Regions from separate parts of the Bradyrhizobium sp. BWA-3-5 genome, predicted to be linked through region 1. Evidence: riboswitches for the same ligand, from Rfam matches in the RefSeq annotation. Region 1 holds a riboswitch; the other holds the start of a gene.

Region 1 (7,326 bases):
ACGGGCCGCCGCCTGAAACGCCTCCTGATGAGCGTTGAAGAATTCGATGCATTGTCGTGGTGACGGCATTGCCCGCAACAAGGTGCGGAACGCCCGGCGGTGCACCATGCAGCGGCCATTGTGCTCCTCCGGCTGAAATGCCAGCGCATCGATGTCATTCCGCCAGATGGGTGGTTTGCTTGATGGCATCAATCGATCTTCAGTGGTCGCGCGGCAACTTAGGGGGCTTGCTGTCTCGCAGGAAGGCGGCAATCGATTGACTCCTTACACCATCCGATGCCACGTTTGTGACTGGCGATACCGGCAACGGGTTTCGCTCACTCCAGTTTGCGATGTGGTTCTCGCCGGGGACAACGCCATGATCGCGGAAACTTCCGAGGGCCCGCCATGCCTTTACGTCTGCCCGCTCAGCGGGCTCTCCGGCGTTGCGGCGGGGCTTAACCGGTTCGATCTGTTGACCCTGCTGTCGCCGGATCATGGAGGCGAGGACCATCGAGCGCTTGCGTGCGAGCGACACCGGGAATTGTCGTTTCATGACATCACGGAGGCCGTGCCGGGCTTCGTCGCGCCGGACAGTGCCACGATGAAGGCGATCCTGGATTTCGGGCGTGAGGCGGGCGACCGCGCCCTGCTGATCCATTGTTGGGCCGGCATCAGCCGCTCAAGCGCTGCGGCCTATGTGATCGCCTGCGACCGCAATCCGGGCTTCGAGCGCGACATCGCGGAGGAATTGCGACGCCGTGCGCCATCGGTGACGCCGAACCGGCTGATGGTGTCGCTGGCCGATGATTTGCTCGGACGAGGCGGCCGGATGGCGGAAGCGATCGATCGGATCGGCCGCGGTGCCGACGCTTTCGAAGGCAAACCATATCAGCTCCCGTTGTCGTGGCCTATCGGATGATGGCGGCGACGCCGAGCAGGAACCCGATCTCGAATACCTGTTCAATGGCGCCGAGAACGTCGCCGGTGTATCCGCCGATCAGCCGTCGCGACCATATCGCGAGGGCAGCGGCCAGCGTGGCGCCGAGCAGCGCTCCGGAAAGCACCGAAAAGGCGGAAATGAACGCCAGCGGCAGCGCGGCAATAACGACGGTGATCAGGGCAAACCGTATTTCCTCAGCACGAACGGGCACCTCGGCATAGTTGACTTTCATTGCCGTGGTATCGCCCGTGTAGCTCATGGCGTTGATGACAAACCCCGGCGTGGCGCGTGCTGCGGCGTGGCTCGCGACCAGTGCGAAGGCGCCGGCCCATAAGGGCAACTGCGTCAGCGCCGCTATGCGCAAGGCGACGCCAAAACCCAGGGCTAGCGCGCCGTAGGTTCCGATTCGGCTGTCCTTCATGATCTCCAGCCGTCGTTCGACGGTCCAGCCGCCGCCGAAGGCATCGATGGTATCGGCGAGGCCGTCCTCGTGCAGCGCGGAGGTGATGACGGCGGCGGCGATGATCGCCAGCATCGCGGCAACAAATGGCCCCCAGATTTGGCCGGCAAGCAGCAGAACGATCGCCGAGCCGGCGCCGATGCCGCTTCCGACCAGCGGAAAATATTTTAGGGATCGGGCCAGCCAGTCCGGCTGGGGCGCGGCTTTTGTCGGCGGCGTGGGCAGGATGGTGAGAAACCGCACCGCATCGAAGAAGCGCTCGGTCTCGTTCATGTCAGATATTCCCGGCCAGAACGTCGCTGAGGTCGGCGACGTCGGTCACGAGCCGCGCGGCCGCGCGCACCAGCGGCACGGCGAGGAGGGCACCTGTGCCTTCACCGAGCCGCAGCCCAAGATCGAGCAGCGGCTTTGCGCCGAACGCGGCGAGCACGATGTCGTGGCCCTTTTCGGCGGAGCGATGCGCGAGCACGCAATAATCGCGCGCAGCGGGACAGAGCCGAATGGCCACCAGCGCGGCCGCACTGGAGATGAAGCCATCGATGACGACCGGCCGCCGCTTTGAGGCCGCGCCCAGCACCGCGCCGGCCATCATCGCAATTTCGAGCCCGCCGAACTCGCTGAGGACGTCCAGTGGAGAGCTGGCATCGCTGCGCGCCGCGGCTTTGGCGATGGCGGCCCGCTTGCGTGCCATGCCCGGATCATCCTGCCCGGCGCCGGTCCCAATACATTCATCAAGCGGCGCCGGTGCCAGGCGATGCACCAGCAGGGCGGAGGAGGCGGTGTTGCCGATGCCCATTTCGCCGAGCGCGATGATATCGGCGCCCGCGGCGATCTCGGCCATCGCGAGCGCGCAGCCCTTGGCCAGCGCATCTTCGGCCTGTCGCATCGTCATTGCCGGTTCGCGTGCGGCGTTGGCGGTACCCATCCGGATCTTGGCGTCGATCAAATTGGGATGCGCGGGCAGTTCGGCGGCCACCCCGGCGTCCACGACGCGAATCCCAACATCGCCCGCGGTGGCAAAGGCATTGGCGCTGGCGCGGCCCGCCAGATAGGTCCTCACCATCGCGACTGTCACCGCCGACGGATATTGCGACACGCCTTCCTCGGTGAGACCGTGGTCGCCGGCGAAGACCAGCAGCACGGCCTTGTCGGCTTTGGGAGCCGCTGGATGCGCGATCATGCCAAGCCGCACAGCGAGGTCCTCGATGCGCCCGAGCGACCCCAAAGGCTTGGCCTTCCCGTCGATTCGCGCGCGCATCGTTGCCTCCAACTCCTGATTGAGCGGGGGAACGAAAGGCGGCTGCCAAAGCGGTCGGGATTCGGTCGTCATGGGGTTCCTTTCCGGGCCTACCTGACCCAACAGCCCATGTCAGGTCAATCCGATCTGACCCAAGGGCCGCACCGGTTGACCCCGGCTACCGCGGCGGCTAGCGTCATCCGCGATGGTCCTCCCGCGAGGGAGGTGAAAAGGGAAGCCGGTGCGAGTTCTCTCAATGCCGGCGCTGCCCCCGCAACTGTAAGCGACGAGCCCCGAGCCGATGCCACTGGGATTCCCGGGAAGGCGGCTGACGGCAACGACCCGCGAGCCAGGAGACCTGCCATCACGAACTGTGCTTTGGAGGCGTCGTCGGGGCGGGGTGCACCGGACGGGAGCGAGCCTGACGGCGATGAGCCGTCGGCGCGACCCAACAAAGCTCGTGGCCCGACGGCCGTGATGTGAGCCTGTGATGGATCGCGAAAAGGCTGAGCAAAATCCCGCTGATTTGGCGTTGGTCGAAGCTGCGCGTGCGAACGCACCGAGCGGCCCTACCTTCGTGAGCGTGTGCATCACCTGCAGGAACGCCGATGGCGGCGCCGTGGTCGGCCCCGATATGTTTGAAGCGGTCAAGGCCGCGATCGGTTCGTCCGATCACGTTCAGGTGCGGCCGGTGCAATGCCTTAGCGTCTGCAAGCGGCCCGCAACCGTCGCGGTGTCAAGTGCTGATGGTTACACGTTCTTGTTCGGCGATCTGCAGACCGAGAGCGGCACTGCGGCCCTCGTATCGTTTGTCGAGTCCTACCGTAACTCCGACTACGGCCTGGTGCCGTGGCGCGAGCGGGCGGAAGTTCTGCGCAAGGGCATGGTGGCGCGCGTGCCGCCGATGCGCTGGTCGCCGGACGACGGCAGCGCACCGAAATGACTGTTCTTGCCACCACGCTGGTGCTGGGCGGCGCGCGCTCTGGCAAATCCGCGTTCGCCGAGCGATTGGTCGCGGACAGCGGACTTGCGCGGATCTACCTCGCCACCGCGACTGCGGGCGACGACGAGATGCGCTCGCGCATCGCCCATCATCGTCAGCGGCGGGGCGACGGTTGGATCACCGTCGAGGAGCCGCTGGCGCTGGTCGATGCGCTGACCCGGGAGGCCATCCATGGCCGTGCCGTGCTGGTGGACTGCCTGACCTTGTGGCTGTCAAACCTGATGCTTGCGGGGCGCGACCCCGAAGTGGAAGCGCGCCGGTTCACGCGATTTCTCGGCGTGGCCCAATATCCCGTCGTCCTGGTGTCAAACGAGGTCGGCCTTGGTCTCGTGCCCGAGACGCCGCTCGGCCGCAGCTTTCGCGATGCCCAGGGCCGCCTCAACCAGATCGTCGCCGCCACCGTCCCCAATGTTGTTTTCATCGCCGCCGGGCTTCCGCTCTGGCTGAAGCGCTCGACTTAAAGGAGAATATTGAAATGTCCCGTGTCCCCGTCACCGTGCTCACCGGATTTCTCGGCGCCGGCAAGACCACGCTGCTGCGTTCGCTGCTGACGCAGGCCGATGGCCGCCGGATCGCCGTGATCGTCAATGAGTTCGGCGATGCCGGATTTGACGGGGGACTGGTCGAGGAGTGCGCCGCAAGGGCCTGCGCGCCCGGCGATATCGTCGAACTCACCAACGGCTGCATCTGTTGCGCGGTCGCCGATGATTTCATTCCGACCATGGACAAACTGCTGACGCGCGACCGGCCGCTGGATGCCATCGTCATCGAGACGTCGGGCCTGGCGTTGCCGCAACCGCTGTTGAAGGCATTCGACTGGCCCGCGGTGCGCACCCGCGCCACGGTCGACGGCGTGGTCACGGTGGTTGATGCATTGGCGCTGTCGGAAGGCCGCGTCACCATCGACGAGGATGCCGTTGCCGCGCAACGGGCCGCCGACGATTCCCTCGATCACGACGATCCGATCGAGGAGGTATTCGAAGATCAGCTTGCCTGCGCCGATCTGGTGGTGCTTTCCAAGAGCGATCTGGTTTCACCGGCGGCGCTGGCTGGGATCGAGGCGCGTCTCAAAGCCGTGCTGCGGCCCGGCGTCAACATGGTGCGTTCCAAGGGCGATATGGCGGCGCCGGTTTTGATCGGCCTGAACGCCGCCGCGGAAGACGACATGGCAGCGCGCGCCGGCCACCACGGCGAGGAGGAGCAGCACGATCACGACGATTTCGACAGCATCGTCGTGATGCCGCCCGCGGCCGCTAGCGTCGATGCCATGCGCGCGCGCGTCACTAGTGCCCTGAATCTCACTGGCGTGTTGCGCGTCAAGGGGCACGCCCGCATCGCCGACAAGTCGGCTCCGATCGTGGTGCAGGGCGTCGGCGGGCGGGTTGACCTCGCATTCGCGCGGCCCGACGCGATGCAGGCACAGCATCTCGTAGTGATCGGCCTGAAGGGTTTTGACGGCGATGCGGTTCGCCGGGCGCTGCAGGGGTAGCAGGGGACCTCCACGCGGATGCACCTGAAGCTCGACAGTAGCGGTAGTATCGATGATGGCGACGTCGCCCGCGATCTCGGGCAGGAGCCCGCCGATATCGTCGTGCTGTCAGCGGCCGATAGCGACCTCGCCGCCTTCGGTGCGGCCCATGCGGCGCTGGACGGCGATTTTCCGAGCCTGCGACTCACCAATCTGCTCGCGCTCGGGCACCCGGCTTCCGTTGACCTATATGTCGAGCGCACGTTGTGCCGGGCCAGGATCGTGGTGCTCCGGATGCTCGGCGGCGAAAGCTATTGGCCGCACGGCGTCGAAAGCCTGCGGGCCGACGCACTGCGCCGTGGGGCGCTGTTTGCGTGCATACCCGGCGAGATGGACTGGAACGCGGCCCTCGCGGCGCGCGGCACGCTCGGAAGCGATGAAACCCACACGCTCTGGCGCTACTGCAGCGAGGGCGGTGTCGAGAATGCCGAGCTCGCGCTGCGTTTCGCCGCGCATCTGATCGGACACGGCGAGGCGCCGCCGCAGGCAAGACCGATGCCGTCGGCCGGCTTCTGGCGCGGCGAACCTGATAACGATGAGCGCCCCAATGCCATCGTCATCTTCTACCGTGCGCTGGTGGCGGGCGGCGATACCGCGGGCATCGATGCGCTGCGGGCAGCGCTTCTGGCGCGCGGTCTCAATGCAGTGTGCCTGTTCGTCACCAGCCTGAAAGATCAACGGTCGGCGGCATTCCTGCGCGCGGCGCTGTCGGCGTATCCGCCCGACATCATCATCAACGCCACCGCGTTTGCCACGGCGACCGCTGACGACGACGCGGGCATCCTTGCGACATCCGACTGCCCGGTTCTGCAGGTGGCGCAGGCCGGCATATCCCGCGCGAATTGGGAAGGCTCCTCGCGCGGATTAAATCCGCGCGATCTCGCCATGCATGTGGTGCTGCCGGAAGTCGATGGCCGCATCTTTGCCAACGTCATCGCCTTCAAGGAGCGCGGCGAGAGCTTGGCCGGTTTCGCGCCGACGACATTCCAGCCGGTGGCCGATCGCGTCGATGCAACGGCTGATCTCGCGCTAGCCTGGGTACGATTGCGCCGCGCCGAGCCGGCTGCGCGCCGCGTCGCCATTGTGCTCGCGAATTATCCCAACCGCGACGGCCGGCTCGCCAACGGCGTCGGCCTCGATACGCCGCAAAGCCTGATCGATATTCTCGCCGCGATGCGCGGCGCAGGCTATCTCATCGGCGAGGCGCCGGATGACGCCGCCGCCATGATGGCGCTGTTGCAGGAAGGACCCACCAACGCCATCAAGGGCCGCGCGTTACGTTCCGGCGGCGTTTCGTGGCCACTCGCGAATTATGCGGCTGCGTTCGCTGAACTGCCTGAGAACGTGCAGCGCGCCGTCGAGTCTCGATGGGGAAGACCGCAGCAGGACCCGCATGTCGTCGCGGGAGAACTTCGCCTCGGACTGCATCGCTTCGGCAACGTCGTTATCGGCGTGCAGCCGGCCCGCGGCTACAACATCGATCCCAAGAGCAGCTATCACGACCCGGATCTGGTGCCGCCGCATCACTATCTCGCGTTTTATCTATGGTTGCGGCGCGAATTCGGCCTGCATGCGATTGTGCATCTGGGCAAGCACGGCAATCTCGAATGGCTGCCCGGCAAGAGCACCGGCCTATCTGCGGATTGCCTGCCGGATGCCGTGCTGGGGCCGTTGCCGCATTTGTATCCCTTTATCGTCAACGATCCCGGTGAGGGCATCCAGGGCAAGCGCCGTAGCAGCGCGGTCATTGTCGATCATCTGACGCCGCCGATGACCCGCGCCGAATTGCACGACGACCTGGCGCGGCTGGAGACGCTGGTTGACGAATATGCGCTCGCCGCTGATCTCGACCCGAAGCGGGCCACCGTTCTGGCGGAGGACATCCTGTCGCTGGCGCGGGCGCAGCGGCTCGATGCGGATGTCAATGTGGCGCGGGATACGCCGATCAACGAGGCCTTGCGCGCGCTCGACGCCCATCTCTGCGATCTCAAGGAAATGCAGATCCGCGACGGCCTTCATATATTTGGCCGCGCGCCAGTCGATGGCCAGCGTAACGATCTCATCGTTTCGATCGCGCGGCTCCCCCGCTCGGATCTGAAGCTGCAGGATGCTTCATTGCATCGGGCGCTGGCGCGCGATCTCGGCCTTGGCGAATTCGATCCGCTGACCCGCAATC
Region 2 (7,326 bases), 640 kb from region 1:
GGCCGCATCGTCGGGATCGAGCATGGCCTTGATTCCGACGAGCTGCGCAATGACACCGCCGCGATCAATATCGCCGACCAGCACGACGGGAATGTCGGCCTTGCGGGCAAAGCCCATATTGGCGATATCGGCGCTCCTCAGATTGACCTCGGCGGGGCTGCCGGCGCCCTCGACGAGAACAAGATCGGCGCGATCCTTGATACGGGCGAAACTCTCGAGAACCGGCGCCATCAGCGATGGCTTCATCGCAGCGTATGCACGCGCGCGCGCAGCGTCGCCACGCGGCGTCCGTGCACGATGATCTGGGCGCCGACATCAGTTTCCGGCTTCAGCAAGACCGGATTCATATCGGTATGCGGCTCGACACCTGCGGCCTGCGCCTGCAATGCCTGCGCGCGTCCGATCTCGCCGCCGTCGACCGTCACGGCGGCATTGTTCGACATGTTCTGCGGCTTGAACGGCAGCACCCGATTGCCGCGCCGGGTGGCAGCGCGGGCAAGGCCGGCCACGATGAGCGACTTGCCCACGTCCGAACCCGCTCCCTGGATCATCAATGCGCGCGCCATCGAATCGAATCCCGATTGCTTGGTCAGAACTCAACGCCGGGCTGGGCCTTGATGCCGGATCGGAAGGGATGCTTCACGAGCGTCATCTCCGTGACAAGGTCGGCGGCGTCGATCAATTCCTGCTTGGCATTGCGTCCGGTGAGGACGACATGCATCATTGGCGGCTTTGAATTCTTCAGGAACTCAACGACCTCTCCGATCTCCAGATAGTCGTAGCGAAGCGCAATATTGATCTCGTCGAGAACCATCATGCGCAAGGCTTCATCAGCGATCAGCTGCTTGGCCTTTTCCCATGCGGTGCGGGCAGCGGCGATGTCGCGGACGCGGTCCTGCGTTTCCCAGGTAAAGCCTTCCTCCATCGCATGGAATTGGCACAGTTCGCCAAAATGTCCGGTGAGCAGGCGGCGCTCGCCAGTGTCCCATGCACCCTTGATGAACTGCACGACGGCGCAGGAAAAGCCATGCGCGAGGCACCGCATGATCATGCCGAAGGCCAAGGAAGATTTTCCCTTGCCTGCCCCGGTGTGGACAATGATGAGCCCCCTCTCTCCACTCTTGGTGGACATCATCCGGTCGCGCGCGGCCTTCTTCTTTGCCATTTTCTTTGCCATTTTTGCCGAATGGCGGGCATCCAATGCGAATTCGGAGATCGCGGTTTCTTCCTCAGCAGCATCAGATCCGGAAGTCATCTGCACGTCCCTTTGGCTTGACAAGTTGCACGCTTGGGCAAATGGTGCGGTGGCGTTGGTTCCTGTCCTACGACAGGCGAAGAGGGAATGCGATAGGGCTCTAGCCTCAAAGCTCGAGCCTGAAGCGCAGCCGCCCCCGCGACCGTGACCGGAGAGATCTCCAAGAGCCACTGACCTTTAAGGGTTGGGAAGGTGGAGATCGAGGGAAGAACCTGCTCCGCAAGCCGGGAGACCTGCCAGCGCACCGATTGACCACCGGCGGACGGGGTGTTCCGCGACGGGGAGCGAACCCGTGTGTCATTGGTTCGCGTACCTCATCGCCTCCGCCAAATTTTTGTTGAGAAGGGGCGATGACCGTCACGCTTCACGTCTGCATCACCTGTCGTGCCGACCAGGCAGTAAGGGATGGCGAAACCACACCGGGCGCGCGTCTGCACAGCGCTCTCCTCGAGGCTGGCGTGCCGGAGGGCGTCAGCGTCGTTCCGGTCGAATGCCTGTCGGCCTGCAGCCAAGGCTGCTCGATTGCGCTCTCGGGGCTTGGGCGCTGGTCCTATGTGTACGGTCGCTTGTCCGATGCAAACGCACCGGATGTAGTCGCCGGGGCTGCGGCCTACGCGGCCGCGCCAGATGGCATTGTGCCATGGCGCAGCCGGCCGGCGATCTTCCGCAAGCAGTCGCTTGCCCGTATTCCACCGATCGCCGTCCTGCCAGAGGCCGCAGAATGAATACCCTCACCAAGGTTCCGGTGACCGTCGTCACTGGTTTTCTCGGATCGGGCAAGACGACGCTGATCCAGCACTTGATCACCAATGCGAACGGCAAGAAGCTTGCGGTGCTTGTCAACGAGTTTGGTAGCGAGGGCGTCGACGGCGAGATCCTGAAATCCTGCGCCGACGCCAGCTGTCCTGCCGAGAATATCGTCGAGCTCGCCAATGGCTGCATCTGCTGCACGGTCGCCGATGACTTCATCCCCGCCATGGAGCAACTACTCTCGCGCCCCGTGAGGCCTGATCATATCGTGATCGAGACATCCGGCCTGGCTTTGCCAAAGCCGCTGCTCAAGGCCTTCGACTGGCCAGAGATCCGCTCACGAATCACGGTCGACGGCGTGATTGCGCTTGCGGATGCCGAGGCCGTGGCCGCCGGCCGCTTTGCGCCCGACCCTGCCGCAGTGGAAGCGCAGCGTTCGGCCGATCAGAACCTCGATCACGAGACGCCGCTGTCGGAAGTGTTCGAGGATCAGATCGCGTGCGCGGATATCGTGCTGCTCACCAAGGCGGACCTTGCCGGCGCGGCAGGACTTGAAGCGGCCAAGGCGGCGATCACCGCCGAAATGCCGCGTCGCGTGCCAATGCTGCCTGTCGTCAATGGTGCAGTCGATGCGCGTGTGATCCTTGGTCTCGAAGCGGCTGCTGAAGACGATCTCGCTTCGCGACCTTCTCATCGCGACGGCGAAGAAGAGCACGAACACAACGATTTTGCTTCGATAGTCGTCGAGCTCCCGGAAGTGGCTGACGTGGATGCGCTGGTCGAATCGATCAAGCGGCTTGCGCGTGAGCAGAACGTATTGCGCGCGAAGGGATATATCGCGGTCGCGGGCAAGCCGATGCGATTGCTGCTGCAATCGGTCGGCGAGCGGGTGGGGCATCAGTTCGATAGGCCATGGGGCACGCGGCCAAGGCGCTCGAAGCTGGTGGTGATCGGTGAACACGACGATATCGATGAGGCGGCCATCAGGACTGGACTCGAGATCTGATGCACGTCATCTTTCGCGAGAGCCGCGGTCTTGAGGAGACTGCGATCCCTAAGGATCTCGGTCAAGATCCGGCAGACCTTGTCGTGCTCTCGTTCTCGGACAGCGATCTTGCCGCGTTCGCCTCTGGCTGGCGTCGCGGCCGTGCCGGACTGCCATCGCTGAGGCTCGCGAATCTTGCGGAGCTGCGTCATCCCCTGTCGGTCGACACCTATATCGAGCGGACGCTGTCGCATGCGCGCGGCATTTTGGTGCGCCTGATCGGCGGCGAATCCTACTGGTCATATGGGCTGGCTGCCCTGCATCAACTTGCGAAGGACCGCGATATCGCGCTTGCGGTGCTCCCCGCGGACGGTCGCGACGATCCGCGCCTGGATGCGCTCTCGACATTACCCGTGTCGGCGCTCGGACGGCTGAAGGCGTTGTGCGACAAGGGCGGAACGGTTGCGGCGCAGGCTGCAATCGCACAACTCGCACTAGCTTCGGGTCTCTATGCGGGACCTGTCGTCGGCGAAGTCGAAATTCCCGAGATCGGTTTCTACGATCCGCGTCGTGGTGCAGTCGCGGCGCTGCCAAATCCCGATCGAGGGCCGCATGCGCTCGTCACCTTCTATCGCTCCTATCTCACCTCAGCCGATACCGCCCCGGTCGACGCGCTGATCACAGCCCTGCGGAAGAAGGGTTTTGATGGCTATGGCGTGTTCGTCGCCTCGCTAAAGGTGGCCGGTGTGACGGATTGGCTTAAGCGGCAGTTCGAGGAATGCACGCCTGCGGTGATCGTCAATGCAACCGCTTTCTCTGCTGTCACCGGCGAAGGGACGACGCCTTTCGATGCTGCATCCTGTCCGGTGTTCCAGGTCGCGTTGTCGACGGCCCGGCGCGAGGAGTGGGCGGAATCGCTTCGCGGTCTCTCGCCGGGCGATCTGGCGATGCATGTGGTGTTGCCCGAGGTTGACGGCCGGCTGCTAGCGGGCGTGGTCAGTTTCAAGTCGCCGAGCGCGCGCGATTCCGAACTGCAATTCTCGCACCTGGCGCACATGCCCGACGACGAACGTGTCGATGCTGTCGTGGATCGGGTGGCCGCCTGGCACAGGCTCGCGAACAAGCCGGCGGGGGGGAAGCGGCTGGCGATTGTGCTCTCGAATTATCCGGGTCGTCCGCACCAGATTGCGCATGCGGTCGGGCTCGACGCGCTTGCTTCGGTCGAAACGCTATTGTCCGATCTCGGCGCTGCCGGTTTCGACGTGAAGCCAACAGAAGCGCTTGGTGCAGCTCTCCTGCAGGAGAAATTGACCTTTAGCGTTGCTGATTACGGCGCTGAGCTGGCGAGACTTCCGTGCCAGCTGCAGGATGACCTCGCGCGCGCCTGGGGGGCGACGCAGAACGATCCCGCCTGCCGTGACGGCGAATTTCATTTTGCAGCAATCCAGCGTGGCAAGGCGATCATCGCCGTTCAGCCCGAGCGCGGTGATGTCACCAATCATGACGTCGAGTATCACGATATCTCGCGCACGCCTCGCCACGCCTATGTCGCGTTCTATCTCTGGCTCCGGCGGCAAGAGGTTGATGCGGTCGTCCACATGGGCACGCATGGAACGCTGGAGTGGCTGCCCGGCAAGTCCGTCGCCCTATCGGCCTCCTGCTGGCCGGAAGCGCTGATTGGCGACATGCCGGTGGTCTATCCCTTCATCGTCAACGATCCCGGTGAGGCAGCGCAGGCCAAGCGGCGCATTAGCGCGGTCACGATCGGCCATTTGCCGCCGCCGCTGGCGCAGGCCGCATTGCCTGAAGGCTTGCGTCCGCTCGAGCAACTGCTTGATGAGTATTCGACGTCTGATGGTCTCGATCCCGCGCGCCGCCAGCGTCTGATTGTGGCGATCCGCGATGAAGCGCGGGCCGCGGGCCTGGAAGACGATCTCGGCCTTGGCGCCTCGGCTGCGCCGGCGGAGGTCATTCCTCGGATCGATCGCTTCGTCTGCGATCTCAAGGAGAGCCAGTTCGGCGATGGGCTGCATGTGTTCGGCCGTGGGGGTTGCGGCGAGGCGGAGAAGAGCGCGCTGCTTGACGCGCTCTCTGGTGGGCGCGTTGCTCCGGGCCCGGCAGGCTCGCCGCATCGCGGGCGGCGCGATGTACTGCCCACTGGACGCAATCTGTTCACCGTCGACCCCCGCGCGGTTCCTACGCGCTCGGCGCATGCGCAAGGGATCAAGCTCGCCGAGGAATTGCTGCGCCGTCACCTGCAGGATCACGGCGACTGGCCGAAAGGACTACTGGTTGATCTCTGGGGATCATCGACCATGCGCACCGCAGGCGAGGATTATGCGATGGCCCTGCACCTTGCAGGCATCGCACCGCGCTGGGATCATGGGTCAGGTCGGGTCTCCGGTTACGAAATCATCGCGCCAGCCGCTCTTGGCCGGCCGCGTATCGATGTGACGCTGCGCGTGTCGGGGCTGTTCCGCGACGTCTTTTCAACTCTTGCGCAACTATTCGTGGCTGCGGCCGAAGCGCTTTCTGAACGCGAAGGCGACGAGAATCCCTATCGGCATCGTGCGGCGCGCGTGTTCGGGCCGCGCCCGGGGCAGTATGGCGTCGGTATGGCATCGATGCCGGATGTATTCACGCAAGCATCGCAACATGCGGCCGGCGAAGCCTGGCTTTCCGCTTCATCGTGGGCATTCGCACCCGACGGCACGATGAGGCCTGATCGCGCAGGTATTCAGGCAAGGCTCCTCGCCGCCGATGCGTTCGTCCATGCGCAAGACCTGCCGGAAACCGATCTGCTGTTAGCCGCAGACTATGCCGCACACGAGGCGGGCGCTGCGGCCGCGGCGGCGCGCCTTGGCATGGCCGCCCCATCACTCTATCACTTCGATGGCACGCGCCCGGATCAGCCGCATGCACGCTCGTTGACCGAGGAGATATCGCGGATCGTACGTTCGCGCGCCGCCAATCCGAAATGGATCGCCGGCATGATGCGCCACGGCTTTCGAGGGGCGGCCGAGATAGTGGCGACACTTGAACACATGGCCGCTTTCGCCCATCTCGCGCAGGCTGTGCCTGCGCATCTGTTCGATCTCTATTACGACGCGACGCTTGGCAACGATGACGTTCGCACTTTCATAGCAAGAGAGAATCCGGCGGCGCTTGTGGCGATCGAATATTGCTTCACTCGATTGCATGAAGCTGCGATCTGGAGGACCCGGCGCAACTCGATTGCGGCCGCGCTGCGGGAGGCCGCCTCATGAGCGCGTTTGCGATCAAGGGCTGGTGTCCCGGCGCCTTACGGCCGATGCGGTCAGGGGATGGGCTTGTGGTTCGCATCCGGCCACATCGTGGCCGGCTTGATGGGAAGCAAGCGGCAGGAATTGGGGCGCTGGCCAAGCGCTACGGCAACGGCCTGATCGATCTGACTAGCCGGGGCAACCTGCAGATCAGGGGTGTCAGCGATGAAGGCCACCGGCCCCTGATCGAGGAACTCTCTCAGCTGCGCTTGATCGACCCGGATCCGGAGTGGGAGGCGCGGCGCAACATCCTGGTCACGCCGTTCTGGACTGCGGGCGATGATACCTGTTCGCTCGCCACAGAGCTTGAGCAGGGGCTTGCGAAGGGACCGCCCGGCCTGCCAACCAAATTCGGCTTCGCTGTCGATTGCGGTATGGAGCGCGTGCTTGCCACCGCCTCCGCCGACATCCGCGTCGAGCGAAGCCTCGCGGGAGAGCTGATCGTGCGTGCCGACGGCGCCGAACATGGTCATCCCGTCACGCGGAGAGACGCCATAAAGGTCTCGCTCGCGCTTGCCGAGTGGTTCGTCACCTCCGGCGGCGCCAGAGGCTGGCGAGGGCGGATGGCAGCGTACATCCGGGCTGGCGCAAAATTGCCAGACACGCTTCGTGGCCACGTTGGGCCGGCTCGAATGATCGCCGAGCCGTGTCCGCGACTTTATCCGCAAGGCGCGATGGTCGGCGCCGCATTTGGGCAGGTGACACATGCGGCACTCTCCGATCTGGCTGGATGCTCGTCAGGATTACGAATGACGCCGTGGCGCATGATCCTGGCGGAAGACTTGCGTGAAATGCCCGGCTGCGAGGGCCTCATCACGCAAGTCGACCATCCGATGCTGCGCGTTGTCGCCTGCAGCGGTGCGCCTGCCTGCCGCGAGGCGCATGCAGATATTCGCACATTCGCGGCGGCGCTTGCGCCGCACATTGCCCCCGATTCCCGGCTCCACGTCTCCGGTTGCGCCAAAGGCTGTGCCCATTCCGGCCCAGCTTCGATCACTCTTGTCGCCACCAGAGACGGCTTCGATCTCGTCCGC

What was found. A riboswitch is a leader RNA that binds a small molecule or an ion and turns the genes downstream of it on or off. The one in region 1 is predicted to bind cobalamin.
Region 2: it holds a riboswitch for cobalamin, as region 1 does, so the genes downstream of both, RX331_RS27355 (DUF1636 domain-containing protein) here and RX331_RS30260 (DUF1636 domain-containing protein) in region 1, are expected to answer to the same signal.

The regions. Positions count from the first base shown of each region.
Region 1 covers NZ_CP136626.1:6,306,997-6,314,322, reverse strand. The annotation lists gene RX331_RS30280 (hypothetical protein) at 1-189, opposite strand, end outside; gene RX331_RS30275 (protein tyrosine phosphatase) at 359-901, shown strand; gene RX331_RS30270 (adenosylcobinamide-GDP ribazoletransferase) at 891-1,655, opposite strand; gene cobT (nicotinate-nucleotide--dimethylbenzimidazole phosphoribosyltransferase) at 1,657-2,712, opposite strand; cobalamin riboswitch at 2,809-3,000, shown strand; gene RX331_RS30260 (DUF1636 domain-containing protein) at 3,110-3,562, shown strand; gene cobU (bifunctional adenosylcobinamide kinase/adenosylcobinamide-phosphate guanylyltransferase) at 3,559-4,083, shown strand; gene cobW (cobalamin biosynthesis protein CobW) at 4,098-5,111, shown strand; gene cobN (cobaltochelatase subunit CobN) at 5,130-7,326, shown strand, end outside.
Region 2 covers NZ_CP136626.1:5,670,105-5,677,430, reverse strand. The annotation lists partial or broken gene RX331_RS27365 (cobyric acid synthase) at 1-566, opposite strand, end outside; gene cobO (cob(I)yrinic acid a,c-diamide adenosyltransferase) at 590-1,255, opposite strand; cobalamin riboswitch at 1,295-1,511, shown strand; gene RX331_RS27355 (DUF1636 domain-containing protein) at 1,606-1,980, shown strand; gene cobW (cobalamin biosynthesis protein CobW) at 1,977-3,011, shown strand; gene cobN (cobaltochelatase subunit CobN) at 3,011-6,256, shown strand; gene cobG (precorrin-3B synthase) at 6,253-7,326, shown strand, end outside.